DNA from 3 places in the Pseudomonas edaphica genome. Region 2 is predicted to be linked to each of the others. Evidence: predicted binding sites of a transcription regulator. Region 2 holds the regulator's gene; each other region holds the start of a gene.
The links. The regulator FliA, encoded in region 2, starts transcription of late flagellar genes. The targets are predictions, from matches to a motif close to CTAAAGTTTNNNNNNNNNNNGCCGNTAA.

Region 1 (7,287 bases), 2.5 Mb from region 2:
TTCTTGGTCAGGTTATTGAGCAGCACGTTGAGGCTGAGGATGTCGTTGGACACCAGCAACTCAGTCGCCGAAGTGGCGGTCTGGGTCGTCAGGCTCTCGCCCAGGGCGTCGGCTTGCTCGTGCATGGCCTGCTTGAACTGCAAACCCATCACGCAGGCGTAGATCACCAAGGCCAGAGCGACCAGGATCACGTTATGGCTGGCGATGCGTAATGCGATCGGTACACGGCGGTGGCGCAGTGCCCGGAAGATCAGCAGGAAGAAGTTATCGGTTTTTACTGGCGTGGGCCGGTTCACTTGCGCTCGGCTCTTGGTCCGTGAAGTTGACGCGCAGTATAGCGACAGGCCTAGAACCGGCAAAGCGCTCGCTGTGCCCGATGGTCACTGAAAGTGGGTAGAATGCGGTTTTTTTCCAGCCTGGGGGTGCGCTTTGCGCGAAATTGTCCTGATAAACATCACCGGCGAAGACCGCCCGGGTCTCACCGCAGCCATTACCGGTGTTCTGGCCCAGGGTGGTGTGAACATTCTCGACATCGGCCAAGCGGTGATCCACGACACGCTGTCGTTCGGCATCCTGGTGGAAATCCCCAGCACCGAGCAGGCCTCGTCGGTGCTCAAAGACATCCTGTTTACGGCGTATAAGCTTGATCAACAGGTGCGTTTCACCCCGGTTTCCGAAGCCGATTACCAGCATTGGGTCGAAGGCCAGGGTAAAAAGCGCCACATCGTGACCCTGCTGACCCGCAAAGTAACCGCCGAACAATTGCAGCGTGTCAGCTCGATCACCGCTCAATATGGTTTGAATATCGATCACATCGACCGTCTGTCGGGTCGTATGCCGTTGGACACGCCGGCCGACAAAGGCAAGGGCTGCATCGAGTTCTCCGTGCGCGGCGAGCCGGCCGACCCGCAAGCCTTGCGCGCCGAATTCCTCAGCGTGGCCCAGGAACTGAATGTCGACATCGCCTTCCAGGAAGATTCGCTGTTCCGCCGTAACCGCCGCCTGGCGGTGTTCGACATGGACTCCACGCTGATCGAAGCCGAAGTCATCGACGAGCTGGCCAAGGCCGCCGGTGTGGGCGAGCAGGTGTCCGAAATCACCGAGCGCGCCATGGCCGGTGAGCTGGATTTTCGCGCCAGCTTCAAGGAGCGCCTGGCACTGCTCAAGGGCTTGGACGTAAGCGTGTTGGATTCGATCGGTGCTTCGCTGCGCCTGACCGAAGGCGCCGAAACCTTGTTTGCCGAACTCAAGCGCCTGGGCTACAAGACTGCAATTCTCTCGGGCGGTTTCACCTACTTCGCCAAGCAATTGCAGGCCAAGCTGGGCATTGACTATGTATTTGCCAACGAGCTGGAAGTGGTGGATGGCAAAGTGACCGGCGTGGCGGTCGAGCCGATTGTCGACGCACAGCGCAAGGCGGACTTGCTGAAGGAATTGGCCCACAAGGAAGGTTTGCGTCTGGAGCAGACCATTGCGGTCGGCGACGGCGCCAATGACTTGCCGATGCTGGCGATTGCCGGGTTGGGTGTGGCGTTCCGTGCCAAGCCGCTCGTCAAGCAATCGGCCAAGCAGGCGATTTCGACGCTGGGGCTGGATGGTGTGTTGTATCTGCTGGGCTTTCGCGATCGCGACGGGCAGTTGTAACCCGATCTAACTGCAAGATTGCAGTAACTGTGGGAGCCGGGCTTGCTCGCGATAGCGGTAGTTCAGTCATTGAAGTATTGACTGATACGCCGCTATCGCGGGCAAGCCCGGCTCCCACATTTGATTTGCATCAGCTTCAAATCAGGCTTTCGGCAGTGCGATACCCTGGCCCATCTGTACCGGCGTACCCGCCACCAACTCCTCTGCCCACTTCACCTGATCCGGCCCGAACAGCACGATGGCGGTCGAACCCAGCTTGAAGCGGCCCAGTTCAGCACCTTTCTCCAAGTGAATCGGCGCGCGTGCGGCTTCGTCGTAGCGGAAGGTTTTCAGCTCGCGTTTCGGCGGCGTGACCAGCCCGGCCCATACGGTTTCAATCGACGCCACAATCATCGCGCCCACCAACACCACAGCCATCGGGCCGCGTTCGGTGTCGAACAGGCAGACAACACGCTCGTTGCGCGCAAACAGTTCCGGCACGTTTTCGGCGGTGGTCTGGTTGACCGAGAAAATCCGGCCCGGCACGTAGACCATCTCACGCAGCGTACCGGCCAAAGGCATGTGTACGCGGTGGTAATCCTTCGGCGACAGGTAAATAGTGGCGAAATCACCGCCCATGAACGGTGCAGCCAACGCCGCATCACCACCGAGCAATTCCAGCACGCTAAAGCTATGGCCTTTGGCCTGGAACACACGACCGTGTTCAATCGGGCCAAGCTGGCTGACCGCGCCGTCGGCTGGGCTCAGCACCGCGCCTGGGGTTTCATCCAACGGGCGGGCGCCGTCTTTCAGGGCGCGGGTAAAGAAGGCATTGAAGTGCTCGTAGGCGGTGAGGTCTTCCACCAGCGCCTGGGACATGTCCACTTGATAGCGCTTGGCGAACCACGCCGTGAAGGCATTCTTGAACCAGCGCACGCGGCACTCGGCAATGCAGCCGGCCAGGCGCGACAGCAAGTGGTGCGGCAGCAAGTACTGGCTGAGGATAAACAACTGCTTTTTCATAACTGTCCTTAAACCTTAAATCTCGACGGGGGTGTCGGGGTGGTTGCCCCATTCGCCCCAGGAACCGGCATAACCTTTGACTCGCGGATAACCGAGCGCCTTGGCCACCAGGTAGGTGAAGCCAGAGCGGTGGTGAGTCTGGCAGTGGGTGATGATTTCTTTGTCGCGGGTCAGCCCGAGGTCTTCGAGGATCTGCGGCATGTCGCGGCGGATACGCAGGTTGCGCGCCTTGTCCATGCCGGCAGTCCATTCGAAGTTGACGGCGCCGGGGATGTGACCACCCTTGGCGGCGAGCACTTTCTCGCCGGAATATTCCAGCGGGCCGCGTGCGTCCCAGATCCCCAGGTCGGCGGCGCCGAGACGGCTTTGCAGGTATTCGCGGGTGGCGGTGGGGCCGTCGTGCAGCGTGAGGCTGACCGGGCCGCCAACCGGGGCGGGCACTTCGGTGGATACCGGGTGTTTTTCGTCCAGCCAGGCCAGCAGGCCGCCATCCAGGTAGTGGTACTTCTGGTGGCCGATCACGTCGAGCAGCCAGATAAACCGCCCGGCCCAGCCGCCGCCTTCGTCGTCATAGACGACGTAAGTGGCGTCCGGGGTGTGGCCCAGTTCGCCGAACAGCTTTTCCAGGTCGGCCTTGTGCGGCAGCAAGCCGGGTGCTGGCGGCTGGCCCAGTTGGGTGCGCTTGGGGTCAACGAAATGCGCGCCGGGGATATGCCCTTCGGCGTAGCGGGCGGCACTGGTGAGGTCCACCAGAATCAAGTGTTCGGCATCCAGGCGACCAAGCAGGTCGCTGGACTCGATCACCAGCGGCAAGCCAGAGAAGTCAGGCATGTGAGGTCTCCTGGGCACAAATGTTGGTGATAAAAGAGGGCGATTGTAGCGCAAGCATCAGGCGCTGCGGTTGGTAAAGCTGTGCAGCGCTTTCTCGATGCATTGAGCGGTTTTGCCAAAAGCCTGCACGGTGGTTTCCGAGAACGGCCCGCCGCCCTGGTCGGCGACCATCAGCATCACCACGCGGCCATTGCAGCTCAGAGAGCGTAGCAACAGGTGTTCACCGGTAAACCAGCGGCGCAGGATCGGCGGCAGCAGCGCAGAAAATTGCGCGTGATTGTCTGGCGTGAGGCGCACCTGGGCGGACTTTTCCAGCAAGCGTTGCAGCAGTGTGCTGTTGACGACGTCGAGGCTCAGGTTGGCAGCGTCCTTGGGCAAGCCATCGGCCTGATGCACACGCAAGGTACTCAGGGCGCGGTCGGCCATAAAGAGCAGCACCCTCTGCATGCCACTGGCGACCAAGGCTTCCTTGGCGCAGGTGGTCAAGTGCATGGCGTTGGCAAAGCGGCTCGGTTCGACCAGCAACTCGGTGCAGCGCTTGCGCCACACGGCCAATGCTTCGGCAGTGGGCGGCGGTGCGGGCAGCAGGCCGCGATGGACCTTCTGCACGTGCCACGGCCAGATCAGCGACAGCGCCGGGTGCCAGAGGTCCGGCATCAAGGTGGTGCGCGCGCTGGTGACCGCTTGTTGGTGAACCTGCTGCTGCACGTCACACAGCGGCGCTTGCAGGTACAGCGCGGTAAGGTATTGCCAACGCTCGGTGTGCGGGCAGGTCCAGGATTCCTGGGCCGACATCGCCAGGCCGTTGGCCAGCAGCACGGTGTTGGCGGGTTGGTTCAACCAGCGCCGCAGGTTGGGTTCGGCATCGAGCAATTGCTGCTGGCGCAGCGCGTCATCTTCGCGGGCGATGTGCAGCGCCTTGACCAGCAAGCGCTGCTCGGTCAGCAGCAGGTTGTAGCCCTGGGACACCCAGATCGGCAGGTGCCAGGCTTCGGTCAGGCCAAGGCACAAGTCGAGCAGGCGTACACCGAACAGTTCCTGCTCGACCTTGTGCGCCGACTGGCCTTTGTGGATGACCCGCAGTTCCCATTCTTCCAGGAGTTTGGGGTAGGCCACGGCCAGCGGCCACAGTGGCGACAGAAACAGCAGGCTGCCCCAATGGATGTCTTGCCACAGCCGCGCCAGGCGGCTGGCGAACAAACCGTTGGCTTGCTGTGAGGCGTGTTGGCTTATCAGCAGCAGTTGGCGCAAAGCCACCGGGATGTCTTTTTCCGGCACCGAGGGCAGGCGCGCGAGCAATTCTTCGGCGCGTTTGAGACCCAGGCGGTTCAGCGCCACTTCGAGGTTTTCCGCCGGCCCCGACAGGCTGCCGTGCGCCTGGCTGTTGGCCTCGCGCATCACACTGAGCACCAGTGCCGGGCTGTTTTGCATCAGCTCGGCAATATCTCGCAATGAACTGCGGCTGTCGCGGATGGCCTTGCACACGCGTTCGTGACTAGCCTGAGGAACAGGCAGCAGCACATCGTCCAGGCGCTTGATCCAAGCGGCGAGGGTGGTGGGTTTTGTATTTGGAACTGTCGTTTCGTTTGCCATGATTGGGGCGCGATCATCACTTGCGTTCTACACGCCCGGAACGGGCCGAATTGGCTTTTCGCCTTAACGGGCTATAGTCTGGCGCAGTTTTGCCGATAAGTAGAACAAGAGTTTTCTGCAGCACCCACTATGTCCATGAACCCGACGGCGCAAGTACCAATCTCCTATGGCTAAAATTATCGGCATCATCGTCGTCATCGCAAGTGTGCTCGGTGGGTACGTCCTGTCCCACGGTAAAATTGCCGCGCTGATCCAGCCCTTCGAAGTGCTGATCATCGGCGGCGCCGCGTTTGGTGCTTTCCTGCAGGCCAACCCCGGCTACATGACCATGCACGTGATCAAAAAGTCGCTGGGCATGTTCAGCTCACGCTTCTCTCACACGTTCTATCTTGAAGTGCTGGGGCTGATCTACGAGATCCTCAACAAGAGCCGCCGCGAAGGCATGATGGCCATCGAAGGCGACATCGAAGACGCTGCCGCCAGCCCGATTTTCGCCAAGTACCCGGCCGTGCTCAAAGATGAGCGCATGACCGCCTACATCTGTGACTACCTGCGCATCATGTCCTCCGGCAACATGGCCCCGCACGAGCTGGAAGGGCTGTTCGACATGGAGCTGTTCAGCCTGAAGGAAGAGCTGGAACATCCTTCCCACGCCGTGACCGGCGTCGCCGACGGCATGCCCGGTTTTGGTATCGTTGCGGCGGTACTGGGCATTGTGGTGACCATGGCATCCCTGGGTGAGGGCGACCAGAAGGCTATCGGCATGCACGTGGGCGCGGCCCTCGTCGGTACCTTCTTCGGTATCCTCGCGGCCTACGGTTTCTTCGGCCCACTGGCCACGTCCCTGGCCCACGATGCCAAGGAAGAAGTGAATTTGTACGAAGCGATCAAGGCCTGCCTGGTGGCTTCGGCGTCCGGCATGCCGCCATCGCTGGCGGTGGAGTTCGGGCGCAAGGTGCTGTACCCGAAGCATCGCCCAAGTTTTGCCGAGCTGGAACAAGCGGTTCGCGGTCGCTAAGTCATGGAAAACAACCAGCCGATAATCATCAAGCGCGTCAAGCGCTTCGCTGCGGGGCACCATGGCGGCGCCTGGAAAATCGCCTTCGCCGACTTTGCCACGGCGATGATGGCGTTCTTCCTGGTGCTGTGGCTGATGTCGACCGCCACGCCCGAGCAGAAGATCGCCATTGCCGGTTACTTCAAAGACCCGATTGGTTTTTCGGAAAGCGGCACGCCCTTCGTGATCGACCTGGGCGGCTCGCCGCAACTGGCGCCTGAGCGCACCATCAACCCCGAGGTCAAGACCGAGTCGCCGCAGGAAAACATCCCGATCGAGCGCGACACCGTCGAGAGCATGGCCGAGCAGGTCGAGAAAGAGCGCCTGGAGTTGTTGCTGCAGGAACTGCAGACCAAGGTCGAAGAAAACCCGCAGCTGCTGAAGTTCAAGGATCAGATTTCCTTCGAGATCACCCCCGAAGGCTTGCGCATCCAGATCACCGATGCGGCCAATCGGCCGATGTTCGACTCCGGCAGTGCGCGCTTGAAACCGTACTTCGAAGATATCCTGCTGGCCATGGCCGACACCATCAAGGCGGTGCCGAACAAGATCAGCATCAGCGGTCATACCGACGCCAAGCCCTATGCGGGCCAAGGCGACTTCGGCAACTGGGAGCTTTCGGCCAACCGCGCCAATGCCGCCCGTCGTGCGCTGGTGGCGGGCAGCTATCCCGACCCGCAAGTGGCGCGCGTGGTGGGGTTTGCGTCCTCGCAGTTGTTTGACCCTAAAGACCCGTTCAACCCGATCAACCGCCGTATCGATATCGTGGTGCTGACTAAAAAAGCCCAGCGTGCGATTGAAGGTGATCAGCCACCACCTGCGGCACCGACCCAGGGCGAAGGCGCACCGGGTGAAGTGCCGGCCGATCCGAATGCCATTCCGCCAGGTCAGGAGCCGCTGCCGGCCCATGAGCTGCGGCAGAAGCTGAACCTGTTTGATGACGGCGGGGTGAAAGACCCTACGGCGCCTGCGCCAACGCCGGGTTCGTAAGCGGTCTTTGTTGGTTGTAAATGAAAACGCCCCGACTATGTCGGGGCGTTTTCATTTGTGTTCAGAGAGGAAGGTAGGCTTTGACGCCGCTGATGACACCTCGCATGTCCTCCACGCACTGGCGCGGCACGAAGTACTCCCGGCCCTTGGAGCGAGTCTTTCTGTGCAGT
Region 2 (7,287 bases):
TCGCTCGGTTACACCGTGGTCGACGCCAGCACCGTGGTCGCTACCCACCTCAACCAGATCCTCTACAAGCACTCCCATGAGCTGATCGGCCACGAGGAAGTCCAGCAATTGATGGGTTTGCTGGCCAAAGCCTCGCCGAAACTGGCCGAAGAACTGGTACCCGGCGTGCTGTCGCTGTCGCAGTTGCTCAAGGTGCTGCAAGCCTTGCTCGCCGAACAGGTGCCGGTGCGCGACATTCGCAGCATTGCCGAGGCCATCGCCAACAATGCCGCCAAGAGTCAAGATACTGCCGCTTTGGTGGCCGCGGTGCGTGTCGGGTTGTCCCGCGCCATCGTGCAAAGCATTGTAGGCATTGAGTCTGAGCTGCCTGTGATCACCTTGGAACCAAGGTTGGAACAAATATTGCTCAATAGTATTCAGAAGGCCGGACTTGGCCAGGAAGAGGGCGTTCTGCTGGAGCCAAGCATGGCTGAGAAACTGCAGCGTTCGTTGATCGAAGCCGCCCAGCGTCAGGAAATGGCGGGCCACCCGGTGATTCTGCTGGTGGCAGGCCCGGTTCGAGCGATGTTGTCGCGGTTTGGTCGCCTGGCAGTTCCGAATTTGCACGTTTTGGCTTATCAGGAAATTCCTGACAATAAGCAAGTGACTATCGTCGCGACAGTAGGGCCCAACGGCTGAGGTAGTGGGTTATGCAAGTTAAGCGTTTTTTCGCCGCCGATATGCGTCAGGCCATGAAACTGGTACGTGATGAGCTGGGCGCCGATGCCGCGATTATTGGAAACCGTCGCATTGCCGGCGGTGTCGAGCTGACGGCTGCCCTGGATTACACCCCGTCGGCGCTGGCGCCGCGCGTGCCGAACATGGAACTCGAAGACGAACTGCGCAAGACCGCTTCGCGCATTGTCTCGGCCCAGGCTGAATTGAGCATGCGTGGCGACAGCGATGCCAGCACCAATCGCCAATTGTTCGCCGGCCTGCCGCTGACCGCCGCCGAGCCGTTGGTAGAACCGACCTTCAAAGAACCGCCTCGTCCTGCAGCGCCAGCCCCGGCCGCCGCTGTCGACCAGCGCGCGCTCGACTCGATGCGTTTTGAACTCAATGGCCTGCGTGAGCTGCTCGAAGTGCAGTTGGGCTCGCTGGCGTGGACGCAACTGCAAGGCAGTAAACCGCACCAGGCCAACCTGTGGCGTCGCCTGCAACGCATCGGCCTGTCCGGCCCGTTGTCGCGCGATTTGCTTGCACTGACGGCTGAAGTCGAAGAGCCGCGCCAAGCCTGGCGCATGTTGCTGGCGCACCTGGCGCGCATGATCGCCACGCCGGAAATCGAACCGCTGGAAGAGGGCGGTGTGATTGCCATGGTCGGCCCCGCCGGCATGGGCAAGACCACCACCCTGGCCAAGCTGGCCGCGCGTTATGTGCTCAAGTACGGCGCGCAGAACATCGCGCTGGTGAGCATGGACAGCTATCGCATCGGCGCCCAGGAGCAGCTCAAGACCTTGGGCCGCATCCTCAATGTGACAGTGACCCACGTCGACCCGGGCCAGTCCCTGGCCAATGCGCTCGACCCGCTGCTGCGCAAGCGCGTGGTGTTGATCGACACGGCCGGCCTGCAAGCCAGCGATCCGGCACTGCGCATGCAGCTTGAAAGCCTGGCCGGGCGTGGCATCAAGTCGAAAAATTACCTGGTGCTTGCAACCACCAGCCAGAAACAGGTTCTTACCGCTGCCTACCACAGCTACAAACGCTGTGGCCTGGCCGGTTGCATTCTCACCAAGCTCGACGAAACCGCGAGCCTGGGCGAGGTGTTGAGCCTGGCGATCAGTCATGAGTTACCGGTTGCCTACCTGACCGACGGGCCGCGGATCCCGGATGATTTGCATCTGCCGCGCCGTCATCAGTTGGTCAGCCGTGCTGTCAGCGTGCAAATGCAAGAAGAGCCTAGCGAGGAAGCGATGGCCGATATGTTCGCCGACCTTTACCACAACCCGGCTAAGCGGGTGGGGTGAGGCAGGATGAACACCGTGAAATGTATCTACATCGATGGTCTGCAAGCGATTCACGCGGCCAAGCCATGTAGCCTGCGTCTAAGCAAGACAAGGTAAAGAAATAAAATGGGCAGCATGCATCCCGTACAGGTGATCGCGGTGACCGGCGGCAAAGGTGGCGTCGGGAAAACTAACGTGTCAGTGAATTTGTCCCTGGCCCTGGCAGAGCTTGGCCGTCGCGTCATGCTGCTGGATGCTGACCTGGGCCTGGCGAACGTGGACGTTCTGCTGGGGCTGACACCCAAACACACCCTTGCCGATGTGATCGAAGGCCGTTGTGAGCTGCGCGATGTGCTGCTGCAAGGCCCCGGTGGCATTCGCATCGTGCCGGCTGCCTCAGGCACCCAGAGCATGGTGCACCTGAGCCCGGCGCAGCATGCCGGCCTGATTCAGGCGTTCAGCGACATCGGCGACAACCTCGATGTGCTGGTGATCGACACCGCCGCCGGGATCGGCGAGTCCGTGGTCAGCTTCGTGCGCGCAGCCCAGGAAGTGCTGCTGGTGGTGTGCGACGAACCCACGTCGATCACCGACGCCTATGCCCTGATCAAACTGCTTAACCGTGACTACGGCATGAACCGCTTCCGCGTGCTGGCCAACATGGCCCAAAGCCCGCAGGAAGGGCGAAATCTGTTTGCCAAGTTGACCAAGGTCACGGATCGCTTCCTCGATGTCGCCTTACAATACGTGGGCGCAGTTCCTTATGACGAGTGTGTGCGCAAGGCTGTGCAAAAGCAGCGTGCAGTCTATGAAGCGTTCCCTCGTTCGAAGTGCGCATTGGCGTTCAAGGCTATTGCTCAGAAGGTCGATACTTGGCCGTTGCCTGCCAACCCTCGGGGGCATCTGGAGTTTTTCGTCGAGCGATTGGTGCATCAGACGAGCGCGGGACCTGTGCTATGACATCCAGCGGCTACAACCTTTACAAAAAGTCGGCACGTGACAGTCAGGGCGAACTGATCGAGCGCTATGCGCCCTTGGTCAAGCGCATTGCCTATCACTTGCTGGCACGCCTGCCTGCCAGTGTGCAGGTTGAGGACTTGATCCAGGCCGGCATGATCGGCCTGCTCGAAGTGTCGACCAAATACGACGCGAGCAAGGGCGCGAGTTTCGAGACGTATGCGGGTATTCGCATACGCGGTGCGATGCTCGATGAAGTGCGTAAAGGGGATTGGGCGCCGCGTTCGGTACATCGCAATACGCGTATGGTCAGTGACGCAATTCGTGCAATTGAAGCAAAAACCGGTCGTGACGCTAAAGATCATGAAGTTGCGGCCGAACTCCAATTGAGTCTCGACGATTACTACGGGATTTTGAACGATACCTTGGGCAGCCGCCTGTTCAGTTTCGACGACCTTTTGCAGGACGGCGAACACGAAGGGCTGCACGAGGACGGCGCGAGTGCACATCTGGAACCGTCGCGCGACCTGGAAGACGAACGTTTCCAGAGCGCGTTGGCGGAGGCGATTGCCAATTTGCCGGAGCGTGAGCGACTGGTGTTGGCGCTGTACTACGACGAAGAGCTGAACCTCAAGGAAATCGGTGAGGTCCTGGGGGTCAGCGAATCGCGTGTCAGCCAGCTGCATAGCCAGTGCGCCGCCCGCTTGCGGGGGCGATTGGGAGAGTGGCGCGCGCGCTGACAGGCAGTGTGGGGACACTGCAGACGCTACCGCAAAGGCTCTACGCTTTTGCGGGTTCGTGCCGTGGTGCCCTGGGCAGTCCTTTTTGTGTAACGCCTGTTGATTGAAATGGCGCGTCCAGGTGCTGGGCGCGTTTAAGACTGCTTGGAGGTCGAATTGGACAAGAACATGAAAATCCTCATCGTTGATGACTTCTCAACGATGCGGCGGATCATAAAAAACCTGTTGCGTGACCTTGGGTTCACCAACACGGTCGAGGCGGATGACGGCCTGACGGCGATTCCGATCCTCAACAGCGGGAGCATCGACTTTCTGGTAACCGACTGGAACATGCCGGGCATGACCGGTATCGACTTGCTGCGTCACGTGCGCGCCGATGAAAAACTGCGCAGCTTGCCTGTGTTGATGGTGACCGCCGAAGCCAAGCGTGAACAGATCATCGAAGCCGCCCAGGCCGGGGTTAACGGTTACGTGGTCAAGCCATTCACTGCATTGGCCTTGAAAGAGAAGATCGAAAAAATCTTCGAACGCATCCACGGCTGATGTCACCACGGGGGAGCTATGGAGCATAAAGAAACGTCACAGGGCGATTTTGAATCGACCCTGAAAAAGCATGCTCACCAGTTGGTCGACAGCCTTGAAAAAGGCCAGTTCGGCGACGCGGTGCAGTTGATCCATGAGCTTAACCAGACCCGTGACCGCGGCCTGTATCAGGAAGTGGGCAAGCTCACACGCGAGCTGCACAGTGCAATCGTCAATTTTCAGATTGACCCGCACATGCCCCAGGCCGAAGAAATCTCGCAGATCACCGATGCCACCGAACGCCTGTCCTATGTGGTCCGGCTGACTGAGGCGGCGGCCAACCGCACCATGGACCTGGTGGAAAACGCCACGCCCTTGGTCAATGGCATGGCCACCGAAGCTCAGGCGCTCAGCGTTGACTGGGGCCGCTTCATGCGCCGGGAAGTGGGGGCTGAGGAGTTTCGTGAGTTGGCGCGTCGGGTCGAGGCTTTTCTGTCGCGCACCGAACAGGAAAACCGCACGGTGGCCAGCAACCTCAATGACATTCTGCTGGCCCAGGATTACCAGGACCTCACCGGTCAAGTGATCAAGCGCGTGACCCAACTGGTCACCGAAGTGGAAAGCAACTTGCTCAAATTGGTGCTGATGGCCGGCCAGGTCGACCGTTTTGCCGGCATCGAACATGACCGCGCAGCGATCCTCTCGGAAAAAGATCCACAAAAACATCTCGCCAAGGGTGAAGGTCCGCAGATTCATGCCGATAAACGTGAAGACGTTGTGTCAGGTCAGGATGACGTAGATGACCTGTTATCCAGTTTAGGCTTCTAAGGAGCACCCACATGAGCTTCGGCGCCGATGAAGAAATCCTTCAGGATTTCCTTGTAGAGGCCGGCGAAATTTTAGAGCAACTGTCCGAACAACTGGTCGAGCTGGAAAGCCGACCGGATGATGCGAACCTGCTCAATGCAATTTTTCGCGGTTTTCACACTGTAAAAGGGGGCGCCGGCTTCCTCCAGCTCCATGAGCTGGTGGAGTGCTGTCACATCGCCGAGAACGTGTTCGACATCCTGCGCAAGGGTGAGCGTCACGTCGACTCGGAACTGATGGACGTGATTCTCGAAGCATTGGATGCGGTCAACGGCATGTTCAGCGAGGTGCGCGAGCGTGCGCCGATCACGGCCGCCACGCCGGAGCTGCTGGCTGCGCTGGCACGCCTGGCCGAACCTGCCGATACCTCGGTTGCGCCGGTCGCCGCGCCTGAGCCTGAGGTTGAAGCCGAGCCGGATGTGACCGACAGCGAGTTCGAACAGCTGCTCAACTCCCTGAGCGCGGTGAAAGCCGAAGCTGAAGCACCGCAAGCGGTGGCTGCGCCTGCCGTGCCGACCAGCGAAGACATTACCGACGCAGAATTCGAATCCCTGCTCGACCAGTTGCACGGTAAAGGCCAGTTTGCGCCGGACGCCGTGGCACCTGCTGCTGAGTCGGCAGCGCCTGCTGCGTCTGCCACATCTACAAGCGCCACCGACATTACCGACGACGAATTCGAAGCACTGCTCGACCAATTGCATGGCAAGGGCACGTTTGCTGCCGAAGCCTTGCCGGAAGTCGCCGCCATCGCAGCCGCACCTGCCGCCAGCGCTGCGCCTGCCAGCGTTGAGCCTGCCGCTGACGGCCTGATCTCCGATCACGAATTCGAAGCGCTGCTCGACGAGTTGCATGGCAAAGGCAAGTTCTCTGAAGTGGCCCCGGCCGCAGCAGCGACTGCAACGCCTGTGGCTGCCAAACCTGCGCCAGCCAAAGCCGCCGCGCCTGTGGCTGCCAAGCCCGCACCGGCACCGGCTGCCGCACCTGCGCGTGCCGCAGCGGCGCCGGTAGCCGAAAAGCCTGCCAGTGAAGCCGAAACCACCGTGCGGGTTGATACCGCGCGCCTGGACGACATCATGAACATGGTCGGCGAACTGGTGCTGGTGCGTAACCGCCTGGTGCGCCTGGGCCTGAACAGCGGCGATGAAGCCATGCAAAAGGCCGTGTCGAACCTCGACGTGGTCACCGCAGACTTGCAGACCGCCGTAATGAAAACGCGCATGCAGCCGATCAAGAAAGTCTTCGGCCGCTTCCCGCGTCTGGTTCGCGACCTGGCGCGCCAGCTCAAGAAAGAAATCAACCTGGAACTGGTGGGTGAAGAAACCGACCTCGACAAAAACCTTGTCGAGGCCCTGGCCGACCCGCTGGTCCACTTGGTGCGCAACGCCGTCGACCATGGCGTCGAAACCCCGGAAGAACGCGAAGCCTCGGGCAAGTCCCGCAACGGCAAGGTGATTCTGGCGGCGGAGCAAGAAGGCGACCACATCCTGCTGTCGATTACCGATGACGGCAAAGGCATGGACCCGGCAATTCTGCGCAATATCGCCGTCAAGCGCGGCGTGATGGACAAGGACGCCGCCGACCGCCTGACCGACACCGAATGCTACAACCTGATCTTCGCGCCGGGCTTCTCGACCAAGACCGAGATTTCCGATGTGTCCGGCCGTGGCGTGGGCATGGACGTGGTGAAGACCAAGATCAGCCAGCTCAACGGCTCGATCAATATCTACTCGACCAAGGGCCAGGGCTCCAAGATCGTCATCAAGGTGCCGTTGACCTTGGCGATCATGCCGACCCTGATGGTGATGCTGGGCAACCAGGCGTTCGCCTTCCCGCTGGTCAACGTCAACGAGATCTTCCACCTCGACCTGTCACGCACCAACGTGGTGGACGGCCAGGAAGTGGTGATCGTGCGCGACAAGGCGTTGCCACTGTTCTACCTCAAGCGCTGGCTGGTGGCTTCGGCCAAGCATGAAGAGCAGCGCGAAGGCCATGTGGTGATTCTGTCCGTGGGCACCCAGCGCATCGGCTTTGTGGTCGATCAACTGGTGGGCCAGGAAGAAGTGGTCATCAAGCCTTTGGGCAAAATGCTGCAGGGAACCCCAGGCATGTCGGGTGCGACCATCACCGGTGACGGTCGGATCGCGCTGATTCTTGATGTTCCGAGCATGCTCAAGCGTTACGCCGCTCGGCGTATTTGATTCTGGTGGGGCAGGGCG
Region 3 (7,287 bases), 1.5 Mb from region 2:
TGGTAGGTCTCGCGGCGGTCACCCATTTCCATACCGGGCGAGCCCATGGGCATGCCGGGCGCGGCAATGCCTAGCAGATCATCACGTTTGCGCAGTGCCAGCACCTGCTCGGCGGGCACATGGCCTTCGACGAACTTGCCGTCGATCACGGCGGTATGGCACGAGCCCAGGCGCGGCGCTACGCCCAGGCGCTGCTTGACGGCGCTCATATCGGCTTCGACATGGTCATTAACCTTGAAACCGTTGGTTTCAAGGTGACTGATCCATTTTTTGCAGCAACCGCAGTTGGCGTCGCGGTGCACGTCGATTGGGATCAGGTCGGCCGCCTGGGCCAGTGTGGTGGTGAACAGGGCGCAAAGTAGGGCCAGTCGCAGGGGGTTTTTCATGTGGGGCTCGTGGGCAAGAGGACGGCGTCGGGATTTTGCGGCGATCATGACGACGTCATCGCAGGCAAGCCAGCTCCCACAGGGTGAGCGGGGTGCCAGTAATGTTTCTAAATTATACGAAAGCCGCGTTTTCAAGGCGGTGCTTGAGTTGGTCCAGCGCAATGGTCGACAGGTCGATCATGCGCGCGTGCAAGGTGGCCAATTGCAATTCGGTCTCGTAGGTGAGCACCCGTTTGAACAGCGTGCCGCCACGGTGGGGTTGTAGGAAGTAGTGAATCGAACCGTCTACCGCGAGGGAGGTGAACACGGTCTTGAATTCACTGGGGCGGCGGGCGATTTGTACGCGATAGCTCATGGGGACGCGCACGCCCAGCAGGTCGATGATTTCGGTAAAGCGCGTGCCGGCCGGCAGTGAGCCGGTGGTGCCGGTGTCGGCACTCAGGGAGGTGGGGTGCCACTCGTGCCAGCGATCCGGCTGGGTCACATAGTCGTAGATGACCTCGATTGGCGCCTGGATAAAGCGTTCCTGACTGATCCGCTCCAAGCGGGCCGAATGCTCAGCTGCATGCATGACACACCTCCTGTGTGGCGAGAGTTTGTCCTGAGAGCTGTCAGAATAGTCCCACTCCCGCGCATTGCACGGGAGTGTCTCAGTCTTTTATCAGCGCACCTTGAAGCGGCCCATCAATGCAATGACCCGGCCATTGGCATCCAACAGGCTCTGAGTGTTGGTTTGGGTGGCGTGGCCACTTTCTACCAACTCATCGACCATCTGTCGGATCTGCACCATGCTGCGGTTGATCTCCTCGGTCACTGCGCTTTGCTGCTCGGCCGCCGTGGCGATCTGGGTGCTGAGGTTATTGATATGGCTGACGGAACCGGCCATCTCATCCAGCCCGGTGTTCACCCGCGCCGTGGCATCCGCCGCCGACTGGCAACTGGCCTGGGTGTTTTCCATGGCCGCCACCGACGAACTCACGCCGGTGGTCAGGCGTGCGAGCATTTCGTTGATCTGCGAGGTGCTGGCCTGGGTGCGTGCCGCCAGCGCCCGTACTTCATCGGCCACCACCGCAAAACCACGGCCTTGCTCGCCAGCCCGCGCTGCTTCAATGGCTGCGTTAAGCGCCAGCAGGTTGGTCTGGCCGGCAATCGCGCCGATCACACCGAGGGTTTCGGTGATGCGTGCCGCGTCCTGGCGCATGGCCTCCACGGTGTGGGTGGCGCTGGCGACTTCGCCGATCAAGGCGCTGACACTGGTGGACGCTTCGCCCACCACCACGCGGGAGCGGTCGGCATGCTCGTTGGCGCGCTGGGTGAACGAGGCGGTTTCCGCCGCGTTTTGCGCGACGGTGTCGGCAGTCGAGCTCATTTGCGTGATGGCGGTGACGGTCTGGTCGGTCTCCGAGGCGTGGCGCACCAGGATCTGGTTGGTGTGGGCCGATGTCTGCTGCAGTTGCGCCAGGCTCGACGACATGGCGCCCGTGGCCTGGGTCACTTCACCAATCATGTTCTGCAGGTAGACGATAAAGTGGTTGACCGAATGGCCGATGGCGCCCAGTTCGTCTTCGGCGCGAATGGTGATGCGCCGCGTCAGATCGGCGTCGCCGGCTGACAAGGCATCGATATTGGTCTTCAACGACTTCATGCGCTGCACCAGTTGGCGGATCGCAAAAGCGGCCAGCAGCACCAGCAGCAACACCATGGGGATTTGTATCAGGGCCAGGCTGCCGAGCACGTCATCGCGTTGGGCGGTGATCAACGAGGTCGGCAGGGCGGTGGCGAGGAACCACGGCGTGCCCTCGATCGGGCGCAGGTAGAAGGTGCTGGCCACGCCTTGGTTGTCGAACTCGTTACGCACAAGCCCTTGGTCACGATGGGCCAGGGCTTTACTCACTTGGGCGGCAAACGCCGAGGTGCTGGCCAGTTCGCTGATGTTCTTCAACACCACCGGGCCGCTGATGCGCGAACTGTTGCTGATGATCTTGCCGTCGCCTTCAACGATCAGCATCTGACCGCCGATGTCTTTTTCCTTGCTGGCCACCAGCTCATTGAAGAACCCCAGGGTTACGTCAATGGTGGCCACGCCATAGGCTGCGCCATCGCGCTGAATGGCCATGGCACAATTGGTGCGTGGCTCCTGGCTGGCGTCGTCCTTGTAGGCGGCGGCCCAGGCGCACTGGCCGCGCGGCGAGGCGAGGCCGCCTTTGTACCAGCTCTGGTCGTAGTAGTTGGGCGCAGCGTCGCTGTTCCAGAACGTGTTGACCGCCAGTTTGCCCGACGCATCACGGTGCCAGAAGGTGCTGAACTTGTTGCGCCCTGGGGCGCGCTGGTTGGGCAGTGGCCAGATACCGCCGCCGAAGACTTTCAGCTCGCCATACTGGTCCACCAGGCCGGGCAGCACCTTGTCGATGGCATCGCTGTCGAGCAGGGGAATGGTTTGGGTGATGCTGCGTTGTTGGGCTTGAACCTTGTTCAGTTCGCCCTGGATGCGCTCAGCCACTTCGGCGACGCGGTTGAGCACCACCTGTTCTTCGGTATGGCGCAGCGTGGGGGCCACCAACTGGCCGATACCGACGACGGTCAACACCAATATCAGCAGGACGAACAGCACCAGAAACAAGGTGTAGCGGGTTTGGATGGAGCGCAGAGGGGGCATGGGATCGTCCTTACGAAGCGTTATTATCGACGCGGCTTTGTTAGAGCTTCGTAGGGCTATCGGCTTGGGGAGAAGGAGCTTTAGGTACGATGGTGCAAAGTTGTTGGGTGAGCGGCGACCTTGCTGGCGTTTGCTGCAAGGTCACCGAATGGAGCCGCGGTTAGCCGAACAACTCTATTCGTCAGCCTTACCCGGCTTCACCTCAGTGAAAGTTGAACCTTGGGTGCGGTCGAACTGATCATTGGCTCCGGCGACAATGCTGTCCTGGCTCGAGTTATGCAAAATGCGGTCGTTACCCTCGCCGGTGAAAAAGTGCGTGCGGTCATAGCCCCACAAGCGGTCATCACCGTTGCCGCCATGCAGATAATTGTCTCCGCTACCGGCCATGAGTGTGTCGTTGCCATCGCCACCGTCCAGCTTGCTCCATTTGTGCGCATCGCTGAACCCGGCCTCGAGAACATCGTCACCCTCGTCGCCGATTAGGACGCTATTGCCGGTACCACCGTAGAGCCTGTCATCTCCTTCGTTACCTTCTGCATAGCCAAAGTTACTGCCCAGCCGCAGGGTGTCGTTACCGCGTTGCCCGCTAAGGCCGGTAACGCCTCCGCCGGCCTGGAGTGTGTCGTTGCCATCGCCACCCTCAATGAACACGTAATGCTTGACGTCATCATCGATGATAACGCTGTCATCACCGCCATTTGTTTTGATGAACAGACTGTTGTTCAAGCTTTGTTGTGGCGGGATATCCACCACATACGACTGGCCATTCACGATGAACTGCAATTTGTCCCCTGGCCAACTGCGTACGCGGAGGGTGTCGGCGTCGTTGCCGGTTTCCACCAGCAGTCGATTGGCAACAATCTTCGGTTTATCAGGGTACGCCGTGCTCCAGGTGATTTCCCGGCTGAAGGTCACATCGCCCTTTTTGAGCAGTTCATGTGTTCTAACGTCTCGTGCGCCTGGCGCCAGGTCAGACGGTGGGTCATAGGGGGAGCGTGTGGGTGTGACCGGCTCGACGCGGGGTACAAGGTGACCCGGGGTTGTTGGGGCGTAAGCGTAGGGAACGAGCATAGTGATGTCCTTCGATGACCAGAGTAGAAACCTGACAGAATTTCAGGGCTTCTCTTTACGTGGACGATCGAGGCGCAAGCGTTCCTGGCAATCGCGCAGAGCTTGCGTCTGGATATTTCGCTCGCCCTTTGATGGTTTCAAGCGTCACCTGGCTTGTGCGAAGTGACGCTCGAACGTAAAGGGTCAGACCAGGTAGCTCTTGCGTAAAGGCCGGCCCATCTCACGGTGCATGCCGTTTTCCGTGAAGTGTTCGGGGTTGATGGTGGTGGGCGGGGTAGAGGGGTCGTTGTCAAAGTCAAAAGGCTGTGCGGTGCTGCCCGGTAAACCTACGACCTGAAACTCAACGTTTTTGACTGCGCGTGTAAACGCAGGATCATACGCCGACCTCTCCGAGGTTTGGCCGGGTAGGTTCGTCCCAGTCGCGCCATTGTAGGCATGCCCGATTTCATGCACTAAACCAACGACTGGAGGTATAAACAGCAGGCCTCTCTCATCGCCTAAAACAGTCGGATCGTAATACACCACCCCCGCGTCGGCACGTGAGCCGGGCCGGTTGTGGGCGATCACGCCGTATCTTGGGTCCTCAGCACTTATGTTGCGCTCACCGGCGCGCTGAACTCGGCCCAGTTCGCGGCTGCGAAACAAGTAGTGGCTTCCATCGCTCGACGCCTGGATCTCAACCTTGCCCCCGGCTTTCAGCGCTTCCTTGTCCATGTCCCTGAGTATCTTTTGCCCATTGGGCGAGCTGCGCAGGAATTCGAAGTCGTCATCAACGTGCTGTTGGAATTCAGCGCGACCACTGACTTTGAAACCATCATTACCCGCGAAGCTTGATTTTACCTCGACAAATTTCGAACCCTGAGACCGGTCGTAGGCGTCTCCAGCTTTCGCATAAATAAGATCGCCAGGTCGGTTATTCCAGATCCGATCCCGGCCTTTACCCGTGTAAAAAGTCGTACGATCTGACCCCATTAGCTCATCGTTACCCTTGCCGCCGTGAAGCACAGTATGCCCGCTGCCGGCGTACAGGTGGTCGTCGCCGTTGCCGCCATCAACATAGCTTTGCTTGCCAGCCGGCCCTATACCGGCATAGAGGCGATCCTTGCCGTTGCCACCGTAAATGACCGTATTGCCGGTGCCGCCGACGATCAGGTCGTCACCGTCATTGCCTTCGGCGTAGCCTGTTCCCGAACCCAGCCAAAGCTTGTCGTCACCTGCACCGCCCAACGCCCTGGTCCTGCCTGCCCCGGCGATAAAGGTGTCATTCCCATCACCGCCTTCAAACGTGACGGGGTTATCGACTGTTGGGCTGATGGTCAGATCGTCACGACCGCCATTGGTTTTGATATGCAATTCAATGGGCTCACCGTTTTTACCCTTGGCGTCGAAACGGTACGACTTACCATTGATCTGCACCTGCAGCCCGCCGGCGGGGTTATTGCCGATATGGAGCGTGTCGGCGGCATTACCGGTTTCGAGTGTCAGGGTGACGCGCTCGATTTTAGGGGGTTGGGTATAGATGTCCCATTTAGCCTGTTGGGTGATTTTTACGTAGCCATCATCGATTAATGTCTCGGATTTGGTCCGAGTTCGGCCAGTACCAGGGGCGTAAAAATCCGGAGTGTTATAAATCGACTCTCCTGGCGCAGGGCCTGTTGTGTGGTGTGTGTTAGCGCGATTGCCAGGCTGCGGGGCGTAAGCGAGCGAGGTAGAAGTCATAGTGCCAATGCCTGTGAGTCATGGACTCGTTGTGTGGAATCAACCCGCAACACAGCTCCATCTCTTACAGCCGAAGGTAAGCACCCCGACATCCCTGTTTGCTAATTCCGCCATTGACCTTTGCGATAAGCCCCAGGCTGCTGGCCGGTGGTCTTGTAGAACGCCCGAGTAAACGCTGCCACCGACTGATAACCCACTGCCAGTGACACATCGGCCACGGTCATGTCTTCTTTGAACAGGCGGCAGGCATGGCGCATGCGCATCATCAACAGCACCTGCCCCGGCGATTGCCCGCACAGCTCGCTGAAACGCTTGAAAAATGCCGAGCGCGACAAACCGGTGCAGGCTGCCATGCTTTCCAGGGTCCATGGGTCTGCCGGTCGGGCGATCAATTGCTCGAGCAACTCGGCGAACGCCGGTTGTCGGCCCAGTGCCGCCAGACCGCCCAGTTCGCTGTTATCGATGACTTGCTGACGCAGCACATATAGAAACAATAAATGGCACAAACGCTCGAGCAATGCCGAGGAGGGCGCCGGGACGCGCTCGCACTCTTGCAGGATCAATTCGAACAGATTACGCGCAGCAGTAAGCGATGGGTCGCCAGCGCGCAGGATGATCCAGGCGGGCAAACCGTCGACGATCATCGCCGACAAACCGGAATGGAAGTGAAAAAAACCGCAGACCAGGCCGACGCCATCGTCGGCGTTGCTGTCCAGCGCCAGCATCGGTCGGCGCGGGCATTCCTGTGCTGCCGCGGCCGTGGCCTCGCCAGACAGCCGATACTCGAGGTCACGCAGCAGAAACACCGCATCACCATTATTCAGGTGATGGGGAAGGGGTTCGCCGTCAATATGCAACCAGCATTGGCCCTGCACAATCAGGTGGAAACTCGCGCTGGCCAGCCCATGGGTGCTGGCATGCCACGCGCCGCAATAGCGGCCGACATGGAACAGGCTGGTGTTGAGTTCGAGGCTGTCTAATAACCAATCAACGAGCGCACTGGACGAATTCATCTAACGGAAAGACTCTAGAGCAAGTAATCGCTACTTTAGCCTATTGAGGCGTTTTTTTATAACCAACAGACTTAGGCGATGAACCCATCAGGAGACCACTCCATGTCCCGTGTACCGTTGCTCACCCCCGAAACCGCTCCGGAAGCGGCCAAGCCCTTCCTGGAAAATGCCCTCAAAGGCTCGGGTTTCATTCCCAACCTGCTCGCCGTGTTGGCCAATGCACCGGCGGCGCTGGAAACCTACATCACCGTGTCCGGACTCAACGCCAAGTCTGAGCTTAGCCTGGCCGACCGCGAAGTGGTGCAGCTGATTGCCGCCACCACCCACGGCTGCGATTTCTGCGTGGCCGGCCATACTGCCGTGGCACGCAATAAAGCCAAGCTGCCCGAAGACGTGATTGACGCCCTGCGCCAGCGCGGTGAATTGCCCAACGCCCGTTATG

Region 1: a site for FliA is predicted at 5,142-5,169, ahead of motA (flagellar motor stator protein MotA). Genes of this name have one in related genera too.
Region 3: a site for FliA is predicted at 3,099-3,126, ahead of ACQY47_RS00840 (methyl-accepting chemotaxis protein). Genes of this name have one in related genera too.

What each region holds. Positions count from the first base shown of each region.
Region 1 is NZ_OZ255725.1:2,651,817-2,659,103, reverse strand. Features, by position in the region: gene ACQY47_RS12135 (AhpA/YtjB family protein) at 1-296, opposite strand, end outside; gene serB (phosphoserine phosphatase SerB) at 430-1,644, shown strand; gene asd (archaetidylserine decarboxylase) at 1,786-2,646, opposite strand; gene rhdA (thiosulfate sulfurtransferase) at 2,662-3,477, opposite strand; gene ACQY47_RS12115 (HDOD domain-containing protein) at 3,535-5,070, opposite strand; gene motA (flagellar motor stator protein MotA) at 5,237-6,088, shown strand; gene motB (flagellar motor protein MotB) at 6,092-7,117, shown strand.
Region 2 is NZ_OZ255725.1:5,183,436-5,190,722, forward strand. Features, by position in the region: gene flhA (flagellar biosynthesis protein FlhA) at 1-678, shown strand, start outside; gene flhF (flagellar biosynthesis protein FlhF) at 690-2,006, shown strand; gene fleN (flagellar synthesis regulator FleN) at 2,112-2,945, shown strand; gene fliA (RNA polymerase sigma factor FliA) at 2,942-3,682, shown strand; gene ACQY47_RS23705 (chemotaxis response regulator CheY) at 3,851-4,225, shown strand; gene ACQY47_RS23710 (protein phosphatase CheZ) at 4,244-5,032, shown strand; gene ACQY47_RS23715 (chemotaxis protein CheA) at 5,044-7,269, shown strand.
Region 3 is NZ_OZ255725.1:166,412-173,698, reverse strand. Features, by position in the region: gene ACQY47_RS00850 (DUF411 domain-containing protein) at 1-386, opposite strand, end outside; gene ACQY47_RS00845 (SRPBCC family protein) at 499-957, opposite strand; gene ACQY47_RS00840 (methyl-accepting chemotaxis protein) at 1,048-3,042, opposite strand; gene ACQY47_RS00835 (calcium-binding protein) at 3,217-4,113, opposite strand; gene ACQY47_RS00830 (M91 family zinc metallopeptidase) at 4,297-5,832, opposite strand; gene ACQY47_RS00825 (AraC family transcriptional regulator) at 5,934-6,845, opposite strand; gene ACQY47_RS00820 (carboxymuconolactone decarboxylase family protein) at 6,948-7,287, shown strand, end outside.